2 linked regions of the Maricaulis maris MCS10 genome follow. The protein of the gene in region 1 interacts with the protein of each later gene in a pairwise test. Links are inferred from orthologs where the notes say so. Each region holds a gene or a part of one and is shown on either strand. Other genes may lie near its edges.

Region 1 (9,282 bases):
CCGCCGACGCCGCCGAGGCCTTCCAGGACGCGCCGGGTGGTTTCTACGATCCGGAGGTTTCGGCCCGTCTGGTCGAGTATCTCTTCGCCCCGCGCAACTCGATGGACCCGGCCGAGGCCTACCGCCTTTTCCGTGGCCGCGACGCCGAGGTGTCGGCCCTGATGCGTGATCGCGGTTTCCCGGTCACCGAATAGGGGCTTTCAAAGCCTGATTGGAACGAGGCCGGCGGGGCAAACTGCCGGCCTTTTTTCTTGCCGGCCTTTTTTGGGCTGCGATGCGGGCGGATCAGTCCGGCGGGTCTGTCACCCCGAAATGCGGGCCGGCGCCGAGGCCGGCGAGGCGGTCGCGCGGATTGTAGAGCTGGCAGGCCTTCAGCGACAGGCAACCGCAACCGATACAGCTGTCCAGCCGCCCGCGCATTCGTGTCAGTGCTTCGATCTGCTGGTCGAGCCGGCCCTTGAGGCCGGTGCTGATCCGGGCCCAGTCGGCCTGGGTCGGCGTGCGCCGGTCGGGCAGGGCGGTGAGGGCTTCACCGATCTCACGGATCGTCAGCCCCAGTTGCTGGGCGATCAGGATGAAGGAGATGCGCCGCACATCGGCGCGTTTGAAACGGCGCTGTCCGCCGGCATTCCGGCTCGGCTGGACCAGGCCCTTGTTCTCGTAAAAACGGATCGCAGAGACCGAAACGCCGGTGCGTTCAGCCAGCTGTCCGATTGACAGGGGATCGGCGGCGGATGGTGATGTGAGTTTTTTCGTTTCCAAAGCTTGACCTCAACCAAGGTTAAGCAATTATCTCACAGCCTGTCCACGCGGCCAAGCCGGTCGCAGTACAGGAGATTCCCATGACAAATGCGAAGCTTGAACACGTCAATGTGACGGTCAGCGATCCCAGGGCCACCGCCGGGCGCCTGACCGAATGGTTCGGCTGGCAGGTGCGCTGGCACGGTCCGGCAAAGAATGGCGGCACCACCTATCATGTCGGCAACGAGGACAGCTATGTCGCCGTTTATGCCTACGCCAAGCCGACTGAGACACCGACCGGGCGCCTCAACCATATCGGTGTCCTGGTTGATGATCTTGACGCCGCCGAAGCGCGGATCACCGCCAGCGGCATTCACACCCACTCCCATGCCGACTACGAGCCGGGCCGGCGTTTCTACTTCGACGATCCGGACGGGATCGAGTTCGAGGTGATCAGCTACGCCTGATCGGGCGGGCTCGTGGTCGGCGGAGTTTGTTGGCACGATGGGCGGATGCGGCTAGCGTCCGTTCATGGATGACGCATCGGCTCCCATCACCGGCGATCAAGCCGACCCGAAACGCCCGCTCGCGGCCGCCCGGGCGCTCGATCCGGTCCGTTATGTCGGGCCTGAGGCCTTGGCGCTCGATCAGCGTGAGATCCTCGCCCGCGGCTGGCAGGTCGTGGCGCCGGTTTCGGCCCTGGCCGGGCCCGGTGATCACATCGTGCGCGAGATCGGCGGCGTGCCGATCCTGCTGGTGCGCAATGCGGCCGGGCAGCTCAACGGTTTCCTGAATATCTGCCGCCACCGGGCCGGGCCGCTAGCCCTTTGCGATGGCAAGGGCGCCAAGCGATTGCGCTGTGCCTATCACGGCTGGGCCTATGATCTGGACGGGCAATTGCGCACCGCGCCGGAAATGCAGGCCGCCGAGGGGTTCGACCATCACGATATCGCGCTGGCGCGGATCGAGGTCGAGGTGTGGGGCGGGCTGGTCTTCGCCCGCACCAGACCGGGGCCAGGCTTTGCAGAGATCATGGCCGGCATGGATGCGATCGCGGACACCGCCGAACTGGCCGGGCTGCACCATCACCATTCCCGCATTTATGACGTGGCCTGCAACTGGAAAGTCTATGTCGATAATTATCTCGAAGGCTATCACCTGCCCTTCGTCCATCCCGACCTGACCCAGGTCGTTTCCTATCCCGATTACACGACCGAGCTGGGGCGTTACTGGTCCCTGCAACGCTCGCCGGTCGACGCCGAGACCGAAGCCTATGCGGCCGGTGAGGCGCTCTATTTTTTCATTTATCCCAACACCATGCTCAATATCCTGCCGGGCCGCATGCAGACCAATCGTGTGGTGGCCAATGGGCCGGACGCCTGCCGGGTCGAATTTGATTTCTACTATGCCGACGGTGAAGCCGGTCGGGCCGAGGCCGATGACGCCTTCTCCGACAGTGTCCAGGACGAGGACCGCATGATCTGTGAACACGTCCAGAAAGGCCTCGCCTCAGGCGCCTACCGGCCCGGTCGGCTCTCGCCCGACCAGGAGGCCGGCGTCTGGCACTGGCACAATCTTTTACGGGATGCCTACGCCAATTCCGGCTGACAGGCTCCGGTCCGGGGGGACAGATGAGCGACACCACCAAGGAAGAGACAAAGACGCTGGCCGGGAAACCGGCCCACAATGCAATCGGTTTCTGGGGCTGTTGGTCTCTCGTCGTCGGCATCATGATCGGATCGGGGATTTTTCTCCTGCCGTCCGTGCTCGCGCCCTATGGCCTGATCGGGTTTTCCGGCTGGCTGGTGACCGCCGGCGGTTCGATTCTGTTGGCGCTGGTTCTCGGTCGGCTGTCACATCGAACCACCCGGACCGGCGGGCCCATCGCCTTTGCCCATGACGCCTTTGGCGATCTTACGGGCTTTCTGGTCGCATGGGGGTATTGGGCGTCATACTGGATCGGCATGCCGGCCATCGCGATTGCCTTTGTCGGCTATCTGACAGTGTTTGTCCCGGCTCTGGAAACATCGCCCATCTTGCAGATGGGGTGCGGTCTGGCCCTGATCTGGGGGCTTGGCCTTGTGTCCCTGCACGGCATTCGCGATGCGAGCTTCGTGCAACTGGTCATGACCATCCTGAAGTTGATCCCGATCTTCATTGTCATCGGCATCGGGTTTGTGGCCGGTGATGTCGCCAACCTGCCCGCGGTCAATCCGTCGGGTGGCAATTTCCTGTCCGTTCTGGCGATAACCGCGCTCCTGACAATGTGGGCCTTTGCCGGCCTGGAATCCTCGACCGTCCCGGCAGGCGATGTACGTGACGCCGCCACAAACGTGCCGCGTGCCACCATCATCGGAACGGTCACGGTCGCCGTAGTCTATATCGCCGCAACCGCGTCCGTGATGCTGGTCGTACCAGCGGCCGACCTTGCCAATTCCACCTCCCCATTCTCCGACGCCGCTCGCATTCTGGGGCCCTGGGGTCCCGGACTGATCGCGGCGGGGGCTATGGTCTCCACTGCCGGAGCCCTGAACGGGACGATCCTTCTGTCAGGCCAACTGCCGATGGCGGTGGCGCTCGACAGGCTGGCACCGGCTGCCCTTGGTCGCCGCAACAAGGGAGGTGCACCGCAACTATCCCTGCTCCTCTCGCTGGGGCTGGGCTCGATCCTGCTGGTGGCGAACTATTCCCGCGGTCTCGTTGGCGCTTTTACTTTCCTGCTGATGATGAGCACTGTCTGCCTGCTCCTGCCACTGCTGGTCAGCGCACTGGCCGAGCTCAAGCATTCCTGGCGCTCGGCCCGTGGCTGGGCGATCATTGCCCTGGCTGCCGGCGCCTATGCTGCCTTCGCCGTCCTGGGCTCCGGCCTCGAGGTGTTGGCCTGGGGCGGTGTGCTGATCCTGGCCGGTCTGCCGGCCTATTGGTTGGGCAAGCCGAAGGCGGTGACAGTGTCTCGCCCGGACCAGGCGAAGGGGTGAGGGTGGCGTCTGGGTCTCATGCTTTTTTGTCATCCCGGGCGCAGCCCTGACTTGATCAGGGCGAAGATCCGGGATGACAAAATTTTGCGCCTTTATCCCCGCCATGCGCCCCTTTCCTTCTCCCTTGGGAGAAGGTGGCCGGAGGCCGGATGAGGGGGGATTTCTCATGCGCTCACCGGGATTTACCCCTCACCCTGGCCCTCTCCCAGGGGAGAGGGAAAGTGAGCTCAGCGAAAAAATCCGGAAAACTAATCCTCCCCCCTTTTGCGCCATCGCATAATCCTTCCCGTTCCCAGGCCATCTTGAGGCCCGGATTGGTTATCCGGGGGCGTGGGGAGGACGGAGCTCGTCCGGTTGGGTGGAGTTGACCACCACCTGACCCGGCGTGGCCATCGGCAGGACGGCGGCACAAAGCTCGACCGTTTGATCCTGTCGGTTTCGAGACGGGACCCGTAAGGGACCTGAGTAAATCTCCGTGTGCGAGGTGCCCCCGGCGCCACCCACGAACACTTCCATAGCTAGGCACCGGCAAGGCACCTCGCACCCCTCTACTGCCCAAACCGCCAGGTGGAAACACCGTGGCGCGGGCAAACCTGTCGATCACTTCAAACATCAAGAAAGGAGACCTCTTGGCCCGCCTTCCCGCCCGCCCTTCGGGCATTGCGGTCTGACGCGCTCCGCGTCGCCAGGCGGGCGGGAGGGCCGCTGAACGTCGGACAGGTAGAATTAGCGCGAATAGCGGCGCTAATTCTACCTGTCCCCATTTCGCTCAAACAGCCTATCCCGCTTGGCCAAACCCGTTGTCGATGCTACCTGCCCGCTCCATGACCATAGATCCGTCCCTCATCCGCAATTTCTCCATCGTGGCGCATATCGACCACGGCAAATCCACGCTGGCCGACCGCCTGATCCAGGTGACCGGCGGACTGACCCAGCGCGAGATGAAAGAGCAAGTGCTCGACAATATGGAACTCGAGCGTGAGCGCGGCATCACGATCAAGGCCCAGACCGTGCGTCTCGACTACACGGCCAAGGACGGCAAGACCTATGTTCTCAACCTGATCGACACGCCCGGACACGTTGACTTCGCCTATGAGGTCAACCGCTCGCTGGCCGCCTGTGAAGGCTCTTTGCTGGTCGTCGATGCCTCGCAGGGCGTCGAGGCCCAGACCCTGGCCAATGTCTATCAGGCGATCGAGGTCAATCACGAGATCGTACCGGTGCTCAACAAGATCGACCTGCCGGCCGCCGAGCCGGAGCGGGTCAAGGAGCAGATCGAGGATGTGATCGGGCTGGACGCCTCTGATGCCGTGATGATCTCGGCCAAGACCGGCCTGGGTATCGAGGATGTGCTGGAAGCCGTCGTCACCCGCCTGCCGCCGCCCGCTGCCGGCGACCCGAACGGGCCCCTGAAGGCGATGCTGGTCGACAGCTGGTATGACCCCTATCTCGGCGTCATCTGCCTGGTGCGGGTCATCGAAGGCACGCTGAAGAAGGGCATGAAAGTGCGCCTGATGGGCACGGGTGCGACCTATCCGGTCGACGGTGTCGGCGTGTTCCGGCCCAAGAAAGAGGCCATCGACAGCCTCGGTCCGGGCGAGCTGGGCTATCTCAACGCCTCGATCAAACAGGTCCGCGATGCCCGCGTCGGCGACACCGTCACCGATGACCGGCGTCCCGCCGACAAGGCGCTCACGGGCTACAAGCCGGCCCAGCCGGTGGTCTTTTGTGGTCTTTTCCCGGTCGACAGTGCCGAGTTCGAGGATCTGCGCGAGGCGATCGAGCGGCTGGCCCTCAATGATGCCTCCTTCTCCTACGAGATGGAGACCTCGGCGGCGCTCGGCTTCGGTTTCCGCTGCGGCTTCCTCGGCCTGCTGCACCTGGAAGTCATCCGCGAGCGTCTCGAGCGCGAATACAATATCGAGCTGATCACCACGGCTCCGTCGGTGGTCTATCGCCTGCACATGAATGATGGCAGCGAGATCGACCTGCACAACCCGGCCGACATGCCGGATCCGGTCAAGATCGACACCATCGCCGAACCCTGGATCAAGGCGACCATCCTGGTGCCGGACGAGTATCTCGGTGGCGTGCTGAAGCTGTGCCAGGACCGGCGCGGCAACCAGGTCGAACTGACTTATGCCGGCAATCGCGCCCTGGTCGTCTATGAGCTGCCGCTCAATGAAGTCGTGTTCGACTTCTATGACCGCCTGAAATCGATCTCCAAGGGCTATGCCTCATTCGACTATCAGTGGATCGAGGACCGCGTCGGCGATCTGGTCCGCATGTCCATCCTGGTCAATGACGAGCCGGTCGACGCGCTGTCCATGGTCGTACACCGGGCGCGGGCCGAGCTGCGGGGCCGGGCCATGTGCGAGAAGCTGAAAGAGCTGATCCCGCGGCACATGTTCAAGATCCCGATCCAGGCCGCCCTGGGTGGCCGCATCGTCGCCCGCGAAACCCTGTCCGCCCTGCGCAAGGACGTGACCGCCAAATGTTATGGCGGCGACGCCAGCCGCAAGCGCAAGCTGCTGGACAAGCAAAAGGCCGGCAAAAAGAAGATGCGCCAGTTCGGCAAGGTCGAAATCCCGCAGGAAGCCTTCATCGCCGCCCTGAAGATGGATGATAATTGATCGGGGCTTGCCAAGTGAGGCAGACGCCCCATCTTTGTTGCCAGACAGACGGCATCAACCGGGGAGTTTCCTGATGCGCCATATTCTTGCTGCCAGCCTAGCCGCCACCATGGCCCTTGCGGCTCCAGCCCTTGCCGAGCTTGACCCCGGCGATGCCGCGGCTGATTTCACCGTGTCCGGCTTCCAGGCCGGTGAAGCGGTCTCCTTCCATCTGGCCGAGGCCCTGGCGACAGGTCCGGTGGTGCTGTTCTTCTTCCCGGCGGCCTTCACCTCGGGCTGTGAAGCCCAGGCGGCGGCCTTTGCCGAGGCGATTGACCAGTTCACCGCCGAAGGCGCGACCGTGATCGGTGTGACCGGCGGCAATACCGACCGTCTGGCCGAGTTCTCGACCCAGCATTGCGCGTCGGCATTCCCGGTCTTCGCAATCGAGGAGGGGATGGCCCGTGACTATGATGCCCGCATGATGATGCGTCCGGGCTGGACCAATCGCACCTCCTATGTGATCGATCAAAATTCGACCATTGCCTTTTCCTGGTCGGAAATGAGCCCCTATGAGCATGTTGATCAGACGCTTGCCGCTGTTCGGGCGCTGAATGTCGAATAATATTGCTTCTACGATTGTCGGGGCGGGGTCTCGTTAGCGATATCATGCGGTAGACAAGCGCAGCTGCATCGTGTTGCGGTGCGCCATGAAATGCGGCGATTCTGGCCGCGTCCACGCGCCGAGGTAATGCCGCAATGCCTGATCCCGTCCAAGCCGGTCCAGTGGTCCTGTTCGAGAATATCCATCCGGTGGCGGATGTGGTGTTCGACGCGGCCGGTTTTTCGATCGAGCGCCACGCTGCGGCGCTTGAGATCGCTGATCTCCACGCGGCGCTCGGACCGGCCCGCTTGGCCGGGATCCGCTCGCGCACCAAGATGAACAAGGCCGCCTTCGATGCCGCGCCCAGCCTTCTGGCACTGGGCTGTTTCTGCATCGGTACCAACCAGGTCGATCTCGACGTGGCGGCAGCCCGGGGTATCCCGGTCTTCAACGGCCCGTTCGGCAATACCCGCTCGGTTGCCGAGCTGACCCTGGCCTCGATCATCATGCTGATGCGCGGCATCCCGATGCGCTCAAGCGCGGCCCGGCGCGGCGAGTGGCAGAAGTCAGCGACCAATTCGCACGAGGTCCGGGCCAAGAATTTGGGCATTGTCGGCTATGGCAATATCGGCTCGCAATTGTCGGTGCTGGCCAGTGCGCTCGGCATGCATGTCTATTTTTACGACACCGAACCGAAGTTGGCGCATGGCAATGCCCGTGCCTGCGCCAGTCTGGATGAATTGCTCGAGATCTCCGACGTCGTGACCCTGCACGTGCCCTCGACCGAGCAGACCCGCAACATCATGGATGCGGCCGCCATCGCGAAGATGAAAAAGGGCGCCATCCTGATCAACCAGGCCCGCGGTGACCTGGTCGATATCGACGCTCTGGCCGGCGCCCTGGAGCGCGGCGACCTGATCGGCGCGGCTGTCGACGTTTTCCCCAAGGAGCCGGCGTCCAAGGACGAGGCTTTTGTCTCGCCGCTGCAGAAGTTCTCCAACATTATCCTCACCCCGCATATCGGCGGTTCGACGCTGGAGGCCCAGCAGGCGATTGGTGAGGATGTGTCGGGCAAGCTGGCCCGCTATGTGGCGTTGGGTGCCACCAAGGGCGCGGTCAACGTACCCGAAATCGAGCCGGGCCAGGTCAAGCCCGGCCGGACGCGTCTGTTGAGCTTTCACTCAAACGCGCCCGGCTTCCTGTCGCGCCTCAACGACGCGGTCAGCGCCTCGGGCGCCAACATCGCCGCCCAGCATCTCGAGACCCGGGGTGAATTGGGATATGTCGCTGCCGATCTGGAAGGGGACATCCCGAGCGGGTTCATCGATCACGTCCGGGCGCTCGACGGATCGATCCGGGCGCGGCTGGTGCGCTAACCGGTTGCTTCCCACTTCTGGCGACTGAGGCCGACAATCAGCAACCACCCAGCGAGAATGAATTCGGGCAATGCCGCCGACAACAAGAGCAGGCCGCCAACCCCGTCCAATGCCGGCAAGGCGAAATGGACAATGCCGAGTGCCAGGTAGCTGAACCCGGACACGCCCATCGCCAAGCCAAGAATGGCCGGGAAAAAGGGTGCCCTGAAAAGCAGCACGCCAAGACAGAGGCAGTGCAGGCCGAACAGCATGAGGGCGAGGATATAGCCCTCATTGTGGAGCGCCAGTAAGGTCAGTGCGGCCTGACCCGCCATTATGGGGTCCAGTTGTACGGCAACGGGTGAGTCACCCAGTAGAAGCAGGGGTGCGATCTGCGCGAGCAAGGCCACGGCCAAGGCGCCGCTCATGACCAGACGGATGGCCAAGGCAAACAGGGCCACACCCCGGTCGACCGGGGCCAGCAGGCGGTAGAAAGTCACTGCCAGCACGACGTCCAGACACAGGACCGTGAAATCGGCGAGAATGCCGAGGCGAAGCAGGCCCGTCTGCTCGCGGATCCGGTCGGCAGTCGCGCTGGCAGCCTGCCAGTCGATCAGTTCTCCGCGGACGGCGATCTGGGCAAAAATGCCGCACAGGATGATGGCGAGATAGGCGAGGCCCGACAGGCGGGCGAGGGTGACGGGATTGTCGGGGCGGGGGGCAGAACTCATAACGACTCCGGTTTCAGCGTGGAACATGGTGCCACACTGAAACCTGGTCGGCTGACCTGTCTTGCCGATTTGGAAATCGGCCAAACGGGAATGTCAGGCCGGCTCGCCTGCCGAGCCTCAGACGCCCAGCGCCTTGGCCAGACCGCCCACCGTGCGCACATAGCTGGCGCCTGACCACTCACAAGCGGCGACTACCACCTCGCGCTTGGCGATGACGCCAAAGCCGATGAAGCGGTCGGCGGCGCCGGCTTCGAAGGCTTC
Region 2 (9,201 bases), 2.7 Mb from region 1 along the record:
ATTCCGGTTTCCGTCTCAGCGCCCTGTATGACTTCAATGCGGACTGGTCTCTGACCGTCATGCACATGCAGCAGCAGCTCGACTCCGAAGGCGTGTTCTTCATGGATCCGAGCCTTGACGACCTGGAAGTCCAGCGCTTCGAGGAAGACGAGCTGGACGATTACTTCCACAATACGAGCTGGACCCTGGAGGGCCGTCTCGGTGCCTTGGAAATGGTCTATACCGGCGCCTACACGGATCGTAATACCGATCAGCGCGTTGACTATTCCGATTATCTCTTCGTCGGCCAGTACCTGCCTTACTATATCTGTGACGGCTCGGTGAGCTATCCGGGAGCGGGCGGTCCGACCGGGACCTGTCAGGCGCCGAACCTGTTCGTGCAGTCGGATACGCGCACCAAGGTCTTCACCCAGGAATTGCGCTTCAATACGCCGGCAGATCGCCGCGTCCGCGCAACCTTCGGCGGGTTTTACTCCGACATGGAAGTCGCCGAGCGCAATGACTTCACCTATCCGGGTTCGGTCAATGCGATCTCCTTCGACGGTGTCACGACGGGCTTCGCGCCGAACTATCCGCTGACAAACACGGCCGTGACGGGTGAAATCGGCAATGCATCGCCGGGCTATTTCTCCGATCCGGGACCTTTCCCGGCCGGCGTCATCTTCCGCAATGACGTCCTTCGCACAGACCAGCAATATGGCATTTTCGGTGAGACGACCTTTGATCTGACCGAACAGTTCTCGATCACGCTGGGCGCGCGCTATTACGATATTGAAGTCGACCTCGTTGGCAGCGCCAACGGCTCCTTCTTCAATTTCGGCCAGACTGATGATGCCCAGGTCTTCGGCACCAATATCTCGGCGCTCTATGGACCGAATAACGCGTTCGGGAATCCGGATGTCGCTGCGACCGACGGCTTCATCTTCAAGGGTACGCTGGAATGGCGCCCGACTGACGGCGCGCTGTTCTACGCGACCGTGTCGGAAGGCTTCCGTCCGGGCGTCCTGAACCGCCCCGGCGGTGCATCCGGCCCCGGTGGCTATACCGTGCCCTTCGCCCTCGATACGGATGAAGTCGTCAATTACGAGTTCGGCTGGAAAACCGATCTCTTCGACAACCAGGTCCGGTTCAACGGCAACGCCTTCATGGTGGAGATCGAGAACCTCCAGACCACGATCTTCGACCCGTCCATCACCAATCTCTTCTTCTCGGACAACGCCGCCAATGCCGAAATCCGTGGCATTGAGGGCGAGGTCACCTGGGCACCGGCTGATATCGAGGGCCTGACCGTTGTCGGCGCCTTCTCGCTGCTCGACACCGAGATCACGGAAGTGCTGGTTCCGACCAATGATGTTCTCGCCGGTTCGGAACTGGCCTTCGCGCCGAGCTATCAGGCCAATCTTCGCGCCCGCTACGAGTGGCCGATGGAAAACGGCATGATGGCGCATGTGATGCCGCAGATCACCATCACCGATGACAGCGTTTCCGACGTCATCGAGATCAACAAGGCGGACGTCGAGGGATATACCTCGCTGAACTTCACGACGGGTCTGACCGGTGAGAGCTGGTCGGTCGAATTGTTTGCCAACAATCTCACCGATGAACGTGGTGAGATTGCCAACAATTTCGTGTTTGACCGCGAACGCGTCACGGTCATCCGTCCGCGGACGATCGGCGTGCGCGTCGGGGTGCAGTACTAGGCCCTGACAAGCCGCTGGCCCAAGGCCACAATGGAAAGCGTCCCTGGCCAGGGACGCTTTCTGTTTTCTGATAGACAGGCGGAGACCCCTGCGTGGCAGAAGAGACGGACATCCATGTCCAGGCGCTGACGGCAGCGCAAACGCAGATGTATGAAGGCCGCTTTGATGCGGCCCGGGAGACGCTGCAACCGGTTCTGGATGCGTCACCGGACCATGTCGATGCGCTCTACATGCAGGCGGTCTGCGCCCGTTACCTCAAACGCCATGACGAAGCCCGCGCCGCTCTCGAGCGTATCAAGGGCGTCTCGCCAGATTTTGGCCGTGCCTATCAGGAAGAAGGCCATCTCCTGCGCGCGCTGGGCGAGGATGATCGCGCTCTGACTGCCTATCAACGCGCTTGCCGGTTCAACCCCGCCCTTGTTGCCAGCTGGCGGGCTCAATCAGACCTCTTGCAGGCGGCAGGGCGTCCGGCGGAGGCCAGCAACGCAGCGGCACAGGCGGAACGGATTGCCGCACTGCCGCGGGACCTGGTCTCGGTCACCCATCTCCTGCACGAGGGCAAGCTCCTGAAGGCCGAACAGCTGTGTCGGGCCTTTCTCCAGAAGACCCCGCACCATGTCGAAGCCATGCGATTGCTGGCGGAAATCGGTTCGCGCTTCGGCGTGCTTGAAGATGCTGACTTCCTGCTCGAGAGCGCCATCGGTTTTGAACCGGACAACACCCAGCTGCGGCTCGACTACATCCAGATCCTGCGCAAGCGCCAGAAGTTCGCGGCCGCCCTCGAACAGGCCCGACAGCTCTGGGAGACCGATCGCGATAATCCGGTCTTCAAATCCCACTACGCCATCGAGCGCATGCAGACCGGCAGCTATGACGAAGCCCTGACCCTGTTTGAGGAGATACTCGTCACACTGCCCGACGACCCGGCGACGCTGACCTCACTCGGGCACGCCCAGAAGACACTTGGCCAGCATGACGCCGCGGTTGCCAGCTACCGGGCGGCCTTTGCAGCCAAACCTGACCATGGCGACGCCTGGTACGGGCTGGCCAATCTGAAGACCTATCGCTTCACCGATGAAGAGGTCGCGTCCATGCAGGCGCTGGAAGCTGGCAGCGATCTGGCTTTCCAGGACCGGGTCCATCTCAGCTTTGCCCTCGCCAAGGCCTTCGAGGATCACGAAGACGTCGCGCAGGCGTTCGACTTCTACGAAAAGGGCAATACGCTCAAGCGGGTCCAGACCCGCTACACCACCGAGCAGATGAAGGCCGAGCTCGATGCCCAGGCCGAAATCTGTGACGCGGCGCTGTTTGCCCGCCAGTCGGGCAAGGGATGCGCCGATCCTGATCCAATCTTCATTGTTGGACTGCCCAGGGCCGGCTCCACCCTGCTGGAACAGATCCTGGCCTCGCACAGCCAGGTCGACGGCACGTTGGAACTTCCCAACATCCTGGCCCTGTCGCATCGATTGCGCGGACGACAGCGGTTGAGTGACAAGACTCGCTATCCTCGGGTGCTCCACGAGCTGGATGCCGGGCAACTGGAAGCGCTGGGCCGGGACTATATCGAAAACACCCGCATCCATCGTGCCGGTGCGCCGCGCTTCACCGACAAGATGCCAAACAATTTCCGGCATATCGGCCTGATCAAACTGATCCTGCCCAATGCCCGCATCATTGATGCCCGCCGGCATCCGATGGCCTGCTGTTTCTCCGGCTTCAAGCAATTATTCGCCGAGGGCCAGGAATTCACCTACGGGCTCGAGGAAATCGGGCACTATTACCGCAATTATGTTGCGCTGATGGATCATTGGGATCGGGTTCTTCCCGGCCAGATCCTGCGCGTGAACTATGAGGACGTCGTGTCTGACCTTGACGGGCAGGTTCGCCGTATTCTCGACTATTGCGGCCTGCCATTCGAGCAGGCCTGTATCGACTTCCACGCGACCGAGCGGGCGGTCCGGACGGCCAGTTCGGAACAGGTCCGCCAGCCGATCTTCGACGCCGGTGTGGCGCAGTGGAAGAAATTCGAACCCCATCTCGACCCGCTGAAAAGCGCGCTGGGTAAAGACATACTGGCCCGAGCGGGACAAGGAACATCATGACCAGACGCCTCTACAAGACCGATCATGAAATCGGGCAGGACAATATCTCCGTTCTCGGACTCGATGTTCACAATCCCGTCTTCTTCATCTCTGCCGTTATCATGATCGGCTTCGTGACTGCGGCAGTGCTTATGCCGGAAGCCGTGTCGGCAGCCCTTTTTGCGGCCCGGGACTGGGTCTTGGCGACCTTCGACTGGTTCTTCGTGCTCGGGGTCAATCTGGTCTTTCTGTTCTGCCTGGTCGTGATGGTGTCCCCGCTTGGCAAGCTGCGCATTGGCGGCAGTGCGGCCAAACCGGATTTCTCGACCCGGTCATGGCTGGCCATGCTGTTCTCGGCGGGTATCGGCATCGGCCTGATGTTCTGGGGGGCGGCGGAGCCCTTGGCCTATCATACCGAGTGGTTCGGCACGCCTTTGGGCGTTGAGCCCGGTACCGACGCATCGGCCCGGCTGGCCCTTAGCGCGACCATGTTCCATTGGGGCCTGAATGCCTGGTCGATCTATGCCGTCCTCGGACTGGCGCTGGCCTATTTCACCTTCTCCAAAGGCCTGCCGCTGACGGTGCGCTCGGCCTTCTACCCGCTTTTGGGTGAACGGATCTGGGGCTGGCCGGGGCATCTGATTGATCTCCTCGCGGTGGTCGCAACCCTGTTCGGACTGGCGACATCACTGGGACTGGGCGCGCAACAGGTCGCCAGTGGTCTCGACTTCCTGTTCGGGATCGACCCGGGCATCCTGACCCAGGTCATCGTCATCGGCTGCATCACCTCCATCGCGATCGTGTCGGTGGTGCGCGGTCTGGATGGCGGCGTGAAGGTGTTGTCCAACATCAACATGGTCATGGCCGGCATCTTCCTGCTGTTCATCTTCATCGTCGGGCCGACGCTGCTGATCGCCAACGGATTCTGGGAGAACACGGTCGACTATGTCCGCGATTTCCTGCCACTGGCCAACTGGATCGGGCGTGAAGACACCGAATGGTTCCATGGCTGGACGGTGTTCTACTGGGCCTGGTGGGTCTCCTGGTCGCCCTTTGTCGGCATGTTCATCGCACGGGTGTCCAAGGGGCGGACTGTCCGCGAATTCCTGGTCGCCGTGATCTTCGTGCCGATGCTGATCACGATTGTCTGGTTCTCGACTTTCGGCGAGACCGCGATCTTCCAGTACGAAAACGGTATCGGCGAGCTGGCTGATGGAGTCGGCGAGGTGTCCCTTGTGTTGTTCCAGATGTTGGACCACCTGCCGTTTGCCGCCATCACGTCCTTTATCGCCATAATCCTGGTCTTTGTGTTCTTCGTGACCTCGTCCGATTCCGGCTCACTGGTGATCGACTCGATCACCGCTGGTGGCAAGCTGCACGCTCCGGTGCCGCAACGCATTTTCTGGGCCTCGATCGAGGGGCTGGTCGCGGCGGTGCTGCTCTATGGCGGCGGTGCCCAGGCCCTGCAGGGTTTGCAGGCCGGCGCGATCACGGCCGGTCTGCCCTTCATGGTCGTGCTTCTGGTGTGCTGTTACAGCCTCTGGAAGGGGTTGTGGTCGGATTTGCGGGCCCAAAGGGCATTGGACGCGGCACAGTCCAAGCCGGCCGAGGCGGAAGGCTAGCCGCGCGGCTGCGGCCCGTTCACAGCCACTTCATCATCCTGAATATCCAGATCTGCACGGCGCTGATCCCGCCCAGGATGACCAGGAAAATCCAGAAGGCGCTGGGCAGGTCGGCGCCCGGTATGCCGCCGACATTGATGCCCAGCAATCCGGTCAGGAAGCCCAGCGGCAGGAAGATCGCGGCGACGAGTGACAGGACGTAGAGATTCTTGTTCATGCGGTCGGCCAGAGCATTGGCCAGCTCGTCCTTGACGATCTGAGCCCGCTCGCGGATAGCGTCCAGGTCTTCGAGATAGCGGGTGATGCGGTCGAGGTTTTCTTGCAGGCGGCGCCTGTGGCCGGTGCTGAGCCAGTCCAGCTCGGACGTGCGCAGATAGGCAATGACGTCTCGCTGGGGGGCGAAATAGCGACGGAAGATGATCGCCTGTTTGCGCAGGGCCGTGATCTCCTGGCGCTCGGCGATCGACGGCTCTTCCATCACCCGTTCCTCGACTTCATCGAGCCGCTCATGCAACTCGGTCATCACCGGTTCCATGCGTTCGAACAGGCGGGCCGACAGCTGGCCGATGAATTCGCCGGTATCCTTGGGGCCATTGCCGGACGCCAATTTGTCCTGGATATCGCGAACGGCCTTTGTCTGGCGGCGCTGGACCGAGATGATACGCGACGGGTCGACCCAGACCCGCACCGAAATCATGTCCTCGGGCTGTGAGTCGGCATTCAGATTGACCCCGCGCAGGATCATCATGGCACCATTTTCGAACTCAAGCAGACGCGGCCGCGTCTCGTCGGCCAGCAGGGCGTCGATGATCAGCGGATCTAGATAGTCCAGCTCGTTTTCGATCCAGTCGCGACTGGCTGGATTCAGGGCGTCGAGGTGTACCCAGGCCAGGGCATCGTCCTGGATTTCGTGGGCGACGGCGGTGCCGCTGAGCAGTTGCCCGCTGCCATCTCCTGTAATTGAGGCGGCGTAGAGAATGCCGGCTGTATCGTCCATGTCAGCCCTCCAGGACCGAAGTCGATGACTTGATGTGCACGTCGCGCTGCGGGAAGGGGATTTCAATGCCGGCATCGCGGAACTTCCGCCAGATCGTGAACATCACTTCGCTTTGCGGTGCCCAGCGGCCTTTCACGACATCGCCGATCCAGAACAACAGCGTGAAGTCGACCGAGCTGTCGCCAAAATTGCGCAGGAAGCATTGTGGCTTCGGATCTTCGATCGTGGACGGGTGTTCGCGCGCCGCTTCCAGGATCAGGGCCTGGGCCTTTTCCAGGTCGGAGCCATAGGAGACGCCAATGCTGATCTCAATCCGGCCACGGGTGTTGGTCAGGGTCCAGTTGGTGACCCGGTTGGTGATCAGATCCTCGTTGGGGACCAGGATTTCCTTGCCATCCAGCGTTTCGATCAGGGTGTAGCGAGCGCTCGACTTGCGCACGAAACCGGACACCCCGTCGGGCAGCTCGATCAAGTCATCCTGCTCGACCGACCTTTCCAGCAACAGGATGATGCCGGAGATGAAGTTCGACGCGATCTTTTGCAGACCAAAGCCCAGTCCTATGCCCAGCGCGCCGGAAAACACCGTCAGCGTGGTCAGGTCCAGCCCCATCAGATCCATGGTGACCAGGAAAGCGACCACATAGAGCGCAATCTGGAAGACCTTGGTGATCAGGATGCGGGTGGTGGCGCGCAGTTTGGTGAGCTTGGCCAGCCGGCCTTCCACGAGGGCTGCAATGATCGCCGTGGTCCAGAACACCATCGCCAGCACCAGAATGCCGCGCAAAACGTCGTAGGCGCTGACCGCCAGGCTCCCGACCGTAAAGGTCAGCATGGGCGTGTCGAGATAGGTTCGAACGGCGTCGAGATGGCCCGACATGCCGGCGGCCAGTACAGCCACGAGAGTCGCAAAGACCAGGATGCCGGCCCAGGCACCATTCGGTTTGATCAGCGACAACAGGAACGTTTTCATGCCCGCAGGCCCCTTGCTGGATCGCGGCGCGATCACGCCGTTGCCATCAGCCGTACTCTGCGTACCAGCCGGTGGCAAGCGCTTGCCCCGCCTCAGTAATCACGGCGCCAGCGGATCGCGACCGAGGCATTGGTGTCGGCCGAGACCCGGGACAGGATGCTGAGATCCGGCGTCAGGGACCATTCGATCAAGGCCTCGTCAATGGCCGAGGCACCATTGCTCCCGACCTCGACATAGACATTGTCACCAAAGCGTCGACCACCGACCACCGACAGGTTGCCGTCGGCATTGGTCGAGACGTCAAGGCGGTCGATCCCGGCGAGGTCACGCAGTTGCCCGACCACATTGAGCAGGCTCTGCCCGGACAGTTGCGCCGCCAGTTGCGCCGCTTCGAAAGCGCCAAGCTGGCTGACGGACTGGTCGAACAACAGGCGCGCCAGGATCTCGTCCTCGGGAAGGGCGGGGTCACTGGTCAGGGTGATGGTCGGCGCGCGCGCCGAGCCCGTGACGCGAGCTGTGGCCCGAAACCCCGACCGGCTGTGAACAGCGCTGAGGTCGACCCGGGCATCATCGGGGGCGCCATCGAAGGTGACGGTTCCGTCGGCGAGCGTGAAGCGACGGTTGAAAACGAAGGCCGACCCTCCGACAAGCGTCGCCGTGCCGATCAGGGAAGGTTTGCTTTCCGGGCCGGTGATGTGCAGGTCGACGCCCCATTCCGACGTGAAGGCACGGGAGGAGACATAGAGCCCGTTGTCGGCCTGGACGCGATAATCGATCCGGACCGGGATACGGGTCTCGTTGAGCGCCCGATAATCCTTGGGTTGGTTGATTTCGAGGACCTGCAATTGCGGGATCGAAGCCGCCCCGTTCAGGGTCGGCTGGGTCCGTAGTTGGTCGACCCGGCTTTCCCCGCTGATCAGCAATCCGTCTGTATCGAGTGTGAAGTCGACATCGCCGCTGGCCTGAACGGTCAGCTCTGTCCGGCGGACGGCGACGAAGCGTTGGAAGGTGAAGCTGGCGGCCCCTTGTGGCAGGCCATCCGCGCCGAATTCCACATGACCTTCGCCACTCAGCTGGCCTTCGCGATTATCATTGGCCGACAGGCGGGTCAGGTTGAAACGGGTTCCGCTCAGTTCGAGATCGACGTCCATGCCGGAGACCAGACTGCCGGCGGTAGTGGCATTGATGCGGCCGTCGCGTAGCGAGAGGCCGCCATCCAGGTGCGGCTCGGCCACCGTCCCGGACACGGCCAGACGGGCGTCAATGCGACCGCTTTCAAGCAGAATGTCAGACGGCAGGAACAGGGCTGCAAGCGCCATCAGCTCACCGTCTGCCTCGATCTCGCCGCTCAGTGGCGCGTCGGGGGCGCCTTGTGGGCGGGCAATGTCGGTGGTTGGTCCGGCGCGGGTGATTTCGCCGCGCGCTTCGAGGCCGCCACCGCGCAGATTGAAGGTCGAATGGGCATCATCCTGCAGGGAAATGCGGGCTTGCAGGTCAAGCGCCGGCACATCCGGCAGGTCGTTCGCCAGCAGGCCGGTGGCGGCGAATTCCGCTTCGCCGCGCCAGACCCCGTCAAGTTCACGCAGGTCGGCCGTGCCCGATATCATGCCCTGGGTCGCCGGCATGGCCGTGATGTCGGCGAGCACGCCGACGGGCAGGTCCTCAATGGCCAGGCTGGCGATCGGACTGATGCCGGATGTCTGTAATGTGAGATCCACCCGGCCGCCGCCCAGCGTAATCGCCGCCGAGGCTGTCACGCCATCAGGATTGGTGGCGAAACGGATCGGCTCGACGGTTGTCCAGTTGTGGGCGGCCCACTTGCCGGAGGGCG

The links.
Region 2: the proteins of lepA (region 1) and MMAR10_RS13660 interact in binary tests that used the Escherichia coli proteins (3 or more experiments, as listed by UniProt). The link is inferred for Maricaulis maris MCS10 from one-to-one orthologs.

Annotation. Positions count from the first base shown.
Region 1 is NC_008347.1:146,995-156,276, forward strand. The notes cover bases 4,092-6,947. They hold lepA (translation elongation factor 4), read left to right. Parts: upstream 4,092-4,543; coding sequence 4,544-6,352; downstream 6,353-6,947. Other genes in these bases: MMAR10_RS00790 (peroxiredoxin), read left to right, coding at 6,426-6,947. Also shown: MMAR10_RS00760 (M3 family metallopeptidase), read left to right, coding at 1-194; redox-sensitive transcriptional activator SoxR, read right to left, coding at 286-762; MMAR10_RS00770 (VOC family protein), read left to right, coding at 843-1,208; MMAR10_RS00775 (aromatic ring-hydroxylating oxygenase subunit alpha), read left to right, coding at 1,273-2,349; MMAR10_RS00780 (APC family permease), read left to right, coding at 2,373-3,719; more of MMAR10_RS00790, read left to right, coding at 6,948-6,956; serA (phosphoglycerate dehydrogenase), read left to right, coding at 7,091-8,311; MMAR10_RS00800 (DUF4386 domain-containing protein), read right to left, coding at 8,308-9,021; MMAR10_RS00805 (HAD-IB family phosphatase), read right to left, coding at 9,139-9,282. UniProt on the Escherichia coli protein: Required for accurate and efficient protein synthesis under certain stress conditions. May act as a fidelity factor of the translation reaction, by catalyzing a one-codon backward translocation of tRNAs on improperly translocated ribosomes.
Region 2 is NC_008347.1:2,880,890-2,890,090, reverse strand. The notes cover bases 4,412-7,186. They hold MMAR10_RS13660 (zinc transporter ZntB), read right to left. Parts: upstream 6,401-7,186; coding sequence 5,423-6,400; downstream 4,412-5,422. Other genes in these bases: MMAR10_RS13655 (mechanosensitive ion channel family protein), read right to left, coding at 6,402-7,186; MMAR10_RS13665 (BCCT family transporter), read left to right, coding at 4,412-5,403. Outside these bases: MMAR10_RS13675 (TonB-dependent receptor), read left to right, coding at 1-1,700; MMAR10_RS13670 (tetratricopeptide repeat-containing sulfotransferase family protein), read left to right, coding at 1,793-3,802; more of MMAR10_RS13665, read left to right, coding at 3,799-4,411; more of MMAR10_RS13655, read right to left, coding at 7,187-7,370; MMAR10_RS13650 (translocation/assembly module TamB domain-containing protein), read right to left, coding at 7,463-9,201. UniProt on the Escherichia coli protein: Zinc transporter. Acts as a Zn(2+):proton symporter, which likely mediates zinc ion uptake. Purified ZntB reconstituted in liposomes also binds and transports Cd(2+), Ni(2+) and Co(2+).